Regions from separate parts of the Bradyrhizobium betae genome, predicted to be linked through region 1. Evidence: riboswitches for the same ligand, from Rfam matches in the RefSeq annotation. Region 1 holds a riboswitch; the other holds the start of a gene.

Region 1 (5,021 bases):
TCAAGTTGGGGTCGCGAAGCCCAATTCCTCGCGGAACGAGGCGCATGGCTGCTTAAGCGCCCGCTGCGATGGCTTTTTGGATCTCCGACAGGGCGTCGAGAGCCTTTGCTCCGTCGGGTCCGCCTCCTTGCGCCATCTCGGCCCGGCCGCCGCCGCCCTTTCCGCCGACGACCGGCACGCCGATCTTGACGAGGCTTGCGGCGTCGAAACGGGCCGACAGATCCTTGGTCACGCCGACAACGAGGCTGGCCTTGCCGTCAGCCGTCGTATTCGCAACCGCGACGACACCCGACTTGATCTCGGCCTTGGCCTGGTCGACCAGCGACTTGAGTTCATCGCTCGGCAATCCCGTGACGTGAAGCCTGTAGAACTTGACGTCGCCGATCTCCACGACGTTGGACTGTCCGCCGTCGCCGCCTCCCGCGCCGCCGCCCATCGCGAGCTTCTTGCGGGCGTCGGAGAGTTCGCGCTCGAGCTTCTTGCGCTCGTCCATCAGGGCTGCGATGCGCGCCGGGACGTCCTCGATCGAGGTGCGCAGCTCGCCTGCCGCCGTCTTCGCCAGCGCCATGGTGTCGTTGGCGTGTTTTCGCGCGTAGTTGCCCGTCAGCGCCTCGATGCGGCGCACGCCGGAGGCCACCGCGCTCTCGCCGGTCAGCGTGATCAGGCCGATGTCGCCGGTGCGCCGCACATGGGTGCCGCCGCAGAGTTCGACCGACCAGCCGAGCGCGTTGGCGCCGCGCTCGCGCGCGGTCCGGCCCATCGAGACGACCCGGACCTCGTCGCCGTATTTCTCGCCGAACAGCGCACGCGCCCCGGCCTCACGCGCTTCATCGACGCCCATGACCCGGGTCGTCACTTCGTCATTCTCCAGCACCACGTCGTTGGCGATGTCCTCGACGCGGGCGAGCTCTTCCGCCGTGATGGGCTTCGGATGCACGAAGTCGAAGCGCAGGCGGTCGGGCGCAACCATCGAACCGCGCTGTGCGATGTGGTCGCCGAGCACCTGGCGCAGCGCCTCGTGGATGAGATGCGTCGCCGAGTGATGCGCGCGGATCGACGAGCGCCTGCCGTGATCGACCTCGAGCTGCAGCGCGGTGCCGAGCTTCAGCTCGCCGCTCTCCACCGTGCCGACATGGACAAAGAGATCGCCGAGCTTCTTCTGCGTGTCGGTGACGCGGAACCTGATGCCGCCCTCGCCCGTCAGCACGCCGGTGTCGCCGACCTGGCCGCCGGACTCCGCGTAGAACGGCGTCTGGTTCAGCAGCAGCGCGCCGGTCTCGCCGGCCTTGAGGTGGGCGACTTCCTGGCCGTCCTTCACCAGCGCGGAGACCACGCCTTCGGCGCTCTCGGTCTCGTAGCCCAGAAATTCAGTGGCGCCGAGCTTCTCGCGCAGCGGGAACCAGATCGCCTCGGAAGCAGCCTCGCCCGAGCCCTTCCAGGACTCGCGCGCCTTGGCCTTCTGGCGCTCCATCGCGTCGGTGAACGAGGCCTGGTCGACGCCGATGCCGCGCGATTTCAGCGCGTCCTGCGTCAGATCCAGCGGGAAGCCGTAGGTGTCGTACAGCGTGAAGGCGACGTCGCCGTCGAACATGTCGCCCTTCTTCAAGGACGCGCTCTTCTCGTCGAGGATGGCAAGGCCGCGCACCAGCGTCTTGCGGAAGCGGGTCTCTTCCAGCCGCAGCGTTTCCTCGATCAGATTCTCCGCGCGCATCAATTCGGGATAGGCCTGGCCCATCTCGCGCACCAGCGCCCAGACCAGCCGATGCATCAGCGGCTCCTTGGCCCCTAACAGCTGCGCATGGCGCATCGCGCGGCGCATGATCCGGCGCAGCACATAACCGCGGCCCTCGTTCGAGGGCAGCACGCCGTCGGAGACCAGGAAGGCGGAGGAGCGCAAGTGGTCGGCGATGACGCGGAACGAAGCCACGGTCTGCTCGTTCGGCCCGCTGCCGAGCGCGGAAGCGGTCGCGTCGATCAAATGGCGGAACAGATCGGTCTCGAACACGCTGTCGACGCCTTGCATGATGCAGGCCATGCGCTCGAGGCCCATGCCGGTGTCGATCGAGGGACGCGGCAGCGGTACGCGCTCCTCTTTCGTCACCTGCTCGTATTGCATGAACACGAGATTCCAGAATTCAAGGAAGCGGTCGCCGTCCTCTTCCGGCGAGCCCGGCGGTCCGCCCCAGATGTGATCGCCGCGATCGATGAAGATCTCGGAGCATGGCCCGCACGGGCCGGTGTCGCCCATCGCCCAGAAATTGTCCGAGGTCGGGATGCGGATGATGCGGTCGTCGGAGAAGCCCGCGATCTTCTTCCACAGGCCAGCCGCCTCGTCGTCGGTGTGGTAGACGGTGACGAGCAGCTTGTCCTTCTTCAGCCCGAAGTCGCGGGTGATCAGCGTCCAGGCCAGCTCGATCGCGCGCTCCTTGAAATAATCGCCGAACGAGAAGTTGCCGAGCATCTCGAAGAAGGTGAGATGGCGCGCGGTGTAGCCGACATTGTCGAGGTCGTTGTGCTTGCCGCCGGCGCGCACGCATTTCTGCGACGTGGTGGCGCGCTGATAGGGCCGCTTCTCGACGCCGGTGAAGACGTTCTTGAACTGCACCATGCCGGCATTGGTGAACATCAATGTCGGATCGTTGCGCGGCACCAATGGCGAGGACGACACGATCTCGTGGCCGTTCTCGGCAAAGAAGTTCAGAAAGGTCGACCTGATCTCGTTGACGCCGCTCATGTTCATCCAATCGGGTGTGCTGGAGCATGATCCGGAAAAGTGTGAAGCGGTTTTCCGAAAAGATCATGCTCAAACAAAGAGCTAAAGCGCGATGACTCTTCATTGCGCTTTAGAACCCGCTGACTTGCCATCCAAACCGCGAGTTTGGACTGATATCTGCGGGCCAGAGCGCTTTTAGACAAGGCCAGCTTCGCTGTCCAGAAACTGTGCAGGCGGATCAGTGGGTTGCCGCATCAGCGCAATCCCGTTGCAATCCCTTTGGAAAGGCGCAAAGCCTGCGTTGACAGGCTTGGGCGCCCTGTGGTCTGTACCCATCTGTATCGTACGGCCACGTCGGGAGAGACCGGCATGGGTGCCGGCGCCGAAGGAGCAACCGCCCCGGAAACTCTCAGGCAAAAGGACCGCGTGGCTTTGACGACATCTGGAAAGAGGCACTGGCGGGCTTAAGACCCGGACAGCGTCCGCCGACGGGATAATACTCTCAGGCACAGCGACAGATGGGGCTTCGATGGGTGTCCTCGCGGGAATCGTCCCCGGGGAACCGCCGAGGGCTCCGTAATGCTTGCGCGCGACGACCAAGACTCCCTGAAAAAGACGCCCCTTCACGGGCTGCATGTGTCCCTCGGCGGCAAGATGGTGCCGTTTGCGGGATATGACATGCCGGTGCAATACCCCGCCGGGGTCCTTAAAGAGCATCTGCATACGCGCTCTTCCGCCGGCCTGTTCGACGTCTCCCACATGGGCCAGATCGCGCTCCGCCCGAAGTCGGGCAAGGTCGAGGACGCCGCCCGCGCGCTGGAGCGACTGGTGCCGCAGGATATCGTCGCGATTGCACCGGGACGGCAGCGCTACGCCCAGTTCACCAATGAAAACGGCGGCATCCTCGACGATCTCATGGTCGCCAATTTCGGCGATCACCTGTTCCTGGTCGTCAACGCCGCCTGCAAGGACGCGGACGAGGCGCATCTGCGCGCGAATCTCGCGGACGACTGCGTGATCGATTCGCTTTCCGACCGCGCGCTGATCGCGTTGCAGGGCCCGAAGGCGGAATCCGTGCTGGCGAAATTATGTGCAGAGGCGCCCACCATGAAGTTCATGGATGCCGGCCCGCACAAGGTTGCCGGCCTCGCCTGCTTCGTCTCGCGCTCGGGCTACACCGGCGAGGACGGGTTCGAGATTTCGGTCCCCGCCGCCGATGCCCAGCGTCTTGCGAAGACCCTGCTGGAAAACCCCGACGTGATGCCGATCGGCCTCGGGGCCCGCGACAGCCTGCGGCTGGAAGCCGGGCTTTGTCTCTACGGCCACGACATCGATACCGAGACCACGCCGGTCGAGGCCGCGCTGGAATGGTCGGTGCAGAAGAGCCGCCGCACCGGTGGCGCCCGCGCCGGCGGCTTTCCCGGCGCCGAAAAGATTCTCGCGCATTTCGACAATGGCGCCTCCCGCCGCCGCGTCGGCCTGCTCGCGCTGGGTCGCGCGCCGGTGCGCGAAGGCGCGCTGCTGTTCGCAAATAGCGAGGGCGGCGAGGCCATCGGAAAGGTCACCTCGGGCGGTTTCGGTCCGAGCCTGAATGCGCCGGTCGCGATGGGCTATGTGCCCACGAGCCACAGCGCGCTCGGCACAAATCTTTTCGCCGAGGTGCGCGGCCAGCGATTGCCGCTTACCGTCGCCGCCATGCCCTTCGTCAAGAACACCTACAAACGCTGAGGATTGAGACAATGACCACGACGCTGTACACCTCCGACCATGAATGGCTCGCCATCGACGGCGATGTCGCCACCGTCGGGATCACCGACTACGCGCAGTCGCAGCTCGGCGACGTCGTGTTCGTCGAGCTGCCCAAGGTCGGCCGCTCGCTGAAGAAGGCGGAAGCCGCCGCCGTGGTGGAATCGGTCAAGGCCGCCTCCGACGTCTACGCGCCCGTGACCGGCGAGGTGCTCGAGGTGAATGACGCCCTCATCGCCGAGCCGGCGCTGGTCAATTCCGATGCGCAAAGCAAGGCCTGGTTCTTCAAGATCAGGATTGGCGACAAGAGCGAGCTCGGCGGCCTCATGGATGAAGCAGCGTACAAGGCACACACGGCGTGAAGATATGAGCCAAGCGGTCGCCTCCCACTCGGTGTCATCGCCCGCGCAGGCGGGCGATCCAGTACGCCGCGGCCCATCGGCTCAATCACGAACGCCTGCGTTTACTGGATCGTCCGCCTTCGCGGACGATGACAACGACGACGGCGACAGCGAAATCTAGCGAGGACCCATGATGACCGCGCACCGCAAATCCAACGGCG
Region 2 (5,021 bases), 150 kb from region 1:
GATGCTGCGGAAGCCCTGTACCGGCACCCAGCGCAGGTCGATCGCGAAGACCTCGATCAGGATATAGCCGACCACGAACACCGGCACCGAGAAGCCCAGCACGGAGAGACCCATCACGAAGCGGTCGATCCAGGTGCCATGCTTCCATGCCGCGATCACGCCCAGGGGGACGGCGACAATGACCGCGAGGATGATGGTCGAGAGCGCGATCGAGATCGACGGCTCGACGCGCTGGCTGATCATCTTGATGACCGGCAAATTGGAGATCAGCGACGTTCCGAGGTCGCCGTGCAGCAGCTTGTTCACCCAGGTGATGAACTGCACGATCAACGGCTCGTTGAGGCCGAGGGAGTCGCGGATGCGCTCCAGCCGTTCAGGTGTCGCGTTGTCGCCGGCAAGAATTGCGGCGGGGTCGCCCGGGGTCAGCCGCAGCAGCAGAAACACGAACAGCGCGACGACGCCCATCACGGGGACCGCCGCCAGAACGCGACGAATGAGATAACCTAGCATGCACCTATCTCCGGCTGCGGAACGTGTGGCGCCCTGGGGCGCCCGTGGAGTCTGTCGTGTCTATCATGCGCGCCTGTCATTCGGGCTTGGAAAGCCGGCCGGAGATGCCGACCTTGCGGGGCAAATTGTGTGCCAAGGGTAGGGCGGTATCAAGGGGCCGCCCTGCGTCCGATCGGAACCACTCAGGATGCATGACGCAGCTCGGTCTCAACCTTGAGTGAGGGGACGGTCGGCGGAGCGTTGAGCCCGCGCCGGCCGTCGATGGTCCCGGCAATCATCTGCGCGGTCGCGGCCGACAGGGTCCAGCCGAGATGGCCGTGGCCGGTGTTGAAGAACACGCCCGGTATCCGGCCTGCGCGCACCACCGGCATCATGTTCGGCATCATCGGCCGTAGTCCGGCCCACGGAATGACACGCGACGTCTCGACGTCGGGGAAATTGCTGCGCACCCAGTCGACCAGCGGCTGCACGCGGTCCGCGCGAATGTCGCGGTTGAAGTCGTTGAATTCGGCGGTGCCGGCGACGCGGAAACGATCGGCACCGAGCCGGCTGGTGACGATCTTGGCGGCTTCGTCGAGCAGGCTGACGGTCGGCGTCGCGTTGCGGCTCGCGGCGGTGTCGAGCTGCACCGTGATCGAGTAGCCCTTCACCGGATAGACGTTGACGCGCTCGTCGAGCAGGGTGGCGAAGTGACGGCTCGCCACACCGGCGCAGACCACGACGCCGTCCACCTTCAGCATGCCGCGCGCGGATGCGGCCGCATCGCTTGCGGACAGATCGGCCCAGCCGATGACGAAGCCGGCGCCGGCGCGGGCGATCGAATCGATGTTGGCCTCCTGGATGAAGGTGGCGCCGCGTCGCTTGCAGGCCTCAGCCAGCCCGCGGGTAAACTTGTGGATATCGCCGGTCGCATCCGACGGCGTGTAGAAGCCGCCGTAATAGTCCTTGCGCAGCGTCGGCTCGATGGCGCGGATTTCCTCCGAAGTCACCGGACGCCGATCGAGGCCGCCTTCCTGCAGCAGCGCGTTGACGCGCAGGCCGGATTCAAAGCCTTTCTTGTCGTGATAGATGTGGAGGATGCCGCGGCGTTCGAGATCGAAGTCGATGCCTTCGCGCGTCGCGATCTCGAACAGATGCTTGCGGGCTTCGATCGCAAGGCGCGTGGTCTGAATCGTGTTGGCGCGGTAGTTGCCGATGTTGGCGACGAACTCGCTCATCCACGAATATTTGTGCCAGTTCGGCCGCGGGTTCATCAGCAATGGCGCATCGCGCCGGAACATCCAGCGCAGGCCTTTGAGGATCGTCGCGGTGCTATTCCAGACCTCGGCATTGCTGGCGGAGAGCTGTCCGCCATTGGCGAAGGAGGTCTCCATCGCGGCGTAGCGGTGCTTGTCGAGCACCGTCACCTTGTAGCCGCGTTCGAGCAGGGCATAGGCGGTCGTTACGCCGGTGATGCCGGCGCCGATGATGGCGATATGGGTCATGGCAGGTTCGGGGCTCCCGTGAGTTAGAGTCGGCTAACCGCCGGCCGTGAAGCCGTTGGCGGCGCCCCATCTGTCACGGTTACCTGAGAGCTTGACCCGGCGCAGACCCCGTAAGGTCAGCTCCGGACTATTCCCTTCGGTGGACGTCACGACATTTCAAATCGTGCCGTCTCTCTCCAGATCGTCCTGACGATACAGTCCTTTTGCCTGAGAGTTTCCGGGGCGGTTGCTCCGTCGGCGCCGCAAGGAAGGCTGGATGCCTTCGTTGCGATCTCTCCCGCATCGTCGCGTGGACCATCGAGCAGTACGATGCGCCTCATTTTTAGACAAGGCTAAATTTCAACCGTGATTGCCAACGTATTGTGCAGTGCAAAGTTGATTCAATTTACTCCAGCGTCGCCAGCAATCCCGCCATCAACCGGCCGCGCTCGACCAGGCTGTCGACCTCGATGAACTCCTCGAGCGTGTGGCCATTGCCGCCGCGCACGCCGAGGCCGTCGAGCGTCGGGATGCCCATCGCACCGGTGAAATTGCCGTCGGAGCCGCCGCCGGAGCTCGCATGCGGCAGCTCGGCGCCGAGCGATTTGGCGATGCCGCGTGCCTTTTCATACAGCGCCATCGTGCCCGCATCCGGCTCCCACACGGGCCGGGTGACGCCGCGCGTCACCTTGAAGGAGACGTCGTTGGCCGTGCCAGACAGGGCCAGCATGCGCTCGACGCCGCGGTCGAGATCGGCCTGGCGTTTGGCCATCGACAGCGCTTCGCCTGTTGCGGTGGTGGCAACGCAGTTCACCCATTGTCCGCCATGCACGACGCCGACCGAGAAGGTGCAGTCTTCGGTCGTCATCGCGTCGATCGCAAGAATCTGCCGCGCCATCTCGCGGATCGCCGAGCGTCCCGACGACAACGTCGCGCCGGCATGGCTCGGTCGGCCCGTCGCTTCCAGGTTGAAGCGCGCGATGGCGTAACGTCCGGTGGTGACGCCGTTGTCGGCGCGGCCTGGCTCGGGCACCAGCACATATTTGTTGCGCGCAGCCTCGGCCTCGATGATGTCGCGGGTCGAGGGCGTGCCGACTTCCTCGTCAGGCGTGAACAGCACGGTGATCGGCAGCGGCGTCGTGAAGGAGGCGCGCGCCAGCTGACGGATCGCTTCCAGCGAGAGATAGTTGCCGCCCTTCATGTCGTAGATGCCGGGGCCGTAGCACTTGTTGCCCTCGCGCCGCCATTTCAGCTTCTCGATGGTGCCGACCGGGTGGACGGTGTCCATGTGGCCGGCGATCAGGATGCCTGGCTCACCTTGCTTCGGATGCGGGAAGCGTGCGCGGATGACGCCGCCAAAGCCCTGGCGGCCGGCGATGCGTTCGATCGTCGCACCCATGATTGCCATATCCCGCGCTGCGATATCGAGCATGCGGTTAACGGCACCGGCGTCCCAGGTCGGGCTCTCGCAGTCGACCCAGGTGCGCAGGCCTTCGAGCATGGCTTCGGAATCGAAGGGAAGATTGGCTGGATTCATCTTAATGTCTCTCAAGCTTCGAAAGATGGAACGCGCATTGCATTGCGCTGGGCAGGACGAGCGGGGAGTGTTGTAGAGCCAAACCGATCTTTGTGGAGCCCGTGCCCGCGCCGCTTGGGCTTGCAGCTAAAGCGGATTGACGCGCACAACACTGTCTGCAAGTCTCGAAAAGATAAAGGCATTGCATGAGGTTAGTTCGCCTAAGGAACGAACCGAATGCTCAACCAATAACCTGCCTTTGAACAGTTTCACGTCAGGAGAAACTTTTATGCTGAGCTTAATGCGCCGGGGGCGGCGCGCGTTCGCCTCCACACTTGCGCTGTCGGTCGTTGCGCTTTCGACCACAATGGCCTCGCCGGTATTTGCCGCCGGCAAGACCATCACCGCGGTGATGCATTCGGATCTGCGCGTCATCGATCCGATCTTCACCACCGCCTACATCACGCGTGACCATGGCTACATGGTCTACGACACGCTGATCACGACGGATTCGAATTTCAAGATCCAGCCGCAGATGGCGGACTGGAAGATCTCCGACGACAAGCTCACCTACACCTTCACGCTGCGGGACGGCCTGAAGTGGCATGACGGCACGCCGGTGACGGCGGAAGACTGCGTCGCCTCGCTCAAGCGCTGGGCCTCCGTCGACGGCATGGGCCAGCAGATGATGACCTTCACGGCCAGCATCGAGGCGACCGATCCCAAGACCATCACGCTGAAGCTGAAGGAGCCCTACGGCCTCGTGCTGGACTCGATCGGCAAGCCGTCTTCCCGCGTGCCCTTCATGATGCCGAAGCGTCTGGCCGAGACGCCGGCCGACAAGCAGATCCCCGAGCAGATCGGCTCCGGCCCGTTCAAGTTCGTGCAGGGCGAATTCCAGCCCGGCGTGAAGGCGGTCTACGTCAAGAACACCGACTACGTGCCGCGCAAGGAGCCGGCGAGCTGGACCGCCGGCGCCAAGGTCGTGAAGGTCGACCGCGTCGAGTGGATCACCATGCCGGATGCGCAGACCGCGGTGAACGCGCTGCAATCGGGCGACATCGACTTCATGGAAGTGCCGCCGTGGGACCTGCTGCCGGTGCTTGAAGGCAACGCCGACCTCAAGGTCGAGGTGCTGAACAAGTTCGGCTATCAGACCCTCGGGCGCATGAACTTCCTCTATCCGCCCTTCGACAATGTGAAGATCCGTCGTGCGGCACTTCTGGCGATGAACCAGAAGGACGTGCTCGACGCGCTCGTCGGCAATCCCAAATATTACAAGATCTGCGGCGCCTTCTTCATCTGCGACACGCCTTTCGCGAGCGACGTCGGCTCCGAATCGCTGGTCAAGGGCAACGGCATGGCGGAGGCCAAGAAGCTGCTCGCCGAGTCCGGCTATGACGGCACGCCCGTCGTGGTCATGGTGCCCGGCGATGTCGTGACGCTGAAGGCGCAGCCGACGGTCGCGGTGCAGCTGCTCCGCGAGGCCGGCTTCAAGGTCGACGCTCAGGCGACCGACTGGCAGACGGTGG

The links. Region 1 has a riboswitch for glycine ahead of gcvT (glycine cleavage system aminomethyltransferase GcvT). Riboswitches for the same ligand answer to the same signal wherever they lie in the genome.
Region 2: it holds a riboswitch for glycine, as region 1 does, so the genes downstream of both, F8237_RS28300 (D-amino acid dehydrogenase) here and gcvT (glycine cleavage system aminomethyltransferase GcvT) in region 1, are expected to answer to the same signal.

Annotation. Positions count from the first base shown of each region.
Region 1 is NZ_CP044543.1:5,737,488-5,742,508, reverse strand. It holds gene F8237_RS27560 (cyclic nucleotide-gated ion channel) at 1-46, opposite strand, end outside; gene alaS (alanine--tRNA ligase) at 53-2,734, opposite strand; glycine riboswitch at 3,059-3,147, shown strand; gene gcvT (glycine cleavage system aminomethyltransferase GcvT) at 3,293-4,441, shown strand; gene gcvH (glycine cleavage system protein GcvH) at 4,453-4,821, shown strand; gene gcvP (aminomethyl-transferring glycine dehydrogenase) at 4,994-5,021, shown strand, end outside.
Region 2 is NZ_CP044543.1:5,882,779-5,887,799, forward strand. It holds gene F8237_RS28295 (ABC transporter permease) at 1-510, opposite strand, end outside; gene F8237_RS28300 (D-amino acid dehydrogenase) at 693-1,994, opposite strand; glycine riboswitch at 2,063-2,176, opposite strand; glycine riboswitch at 2,180-2,284, opposite strand; gene F8237_RS28305 (M20/M25/M40 family metallo-hydrolase) at 2,380-3,510, opposite strand; gene F8237_RS28310 (ABC transporter substrate-binding protein) at 3,779-5,021, shown strand, end outside.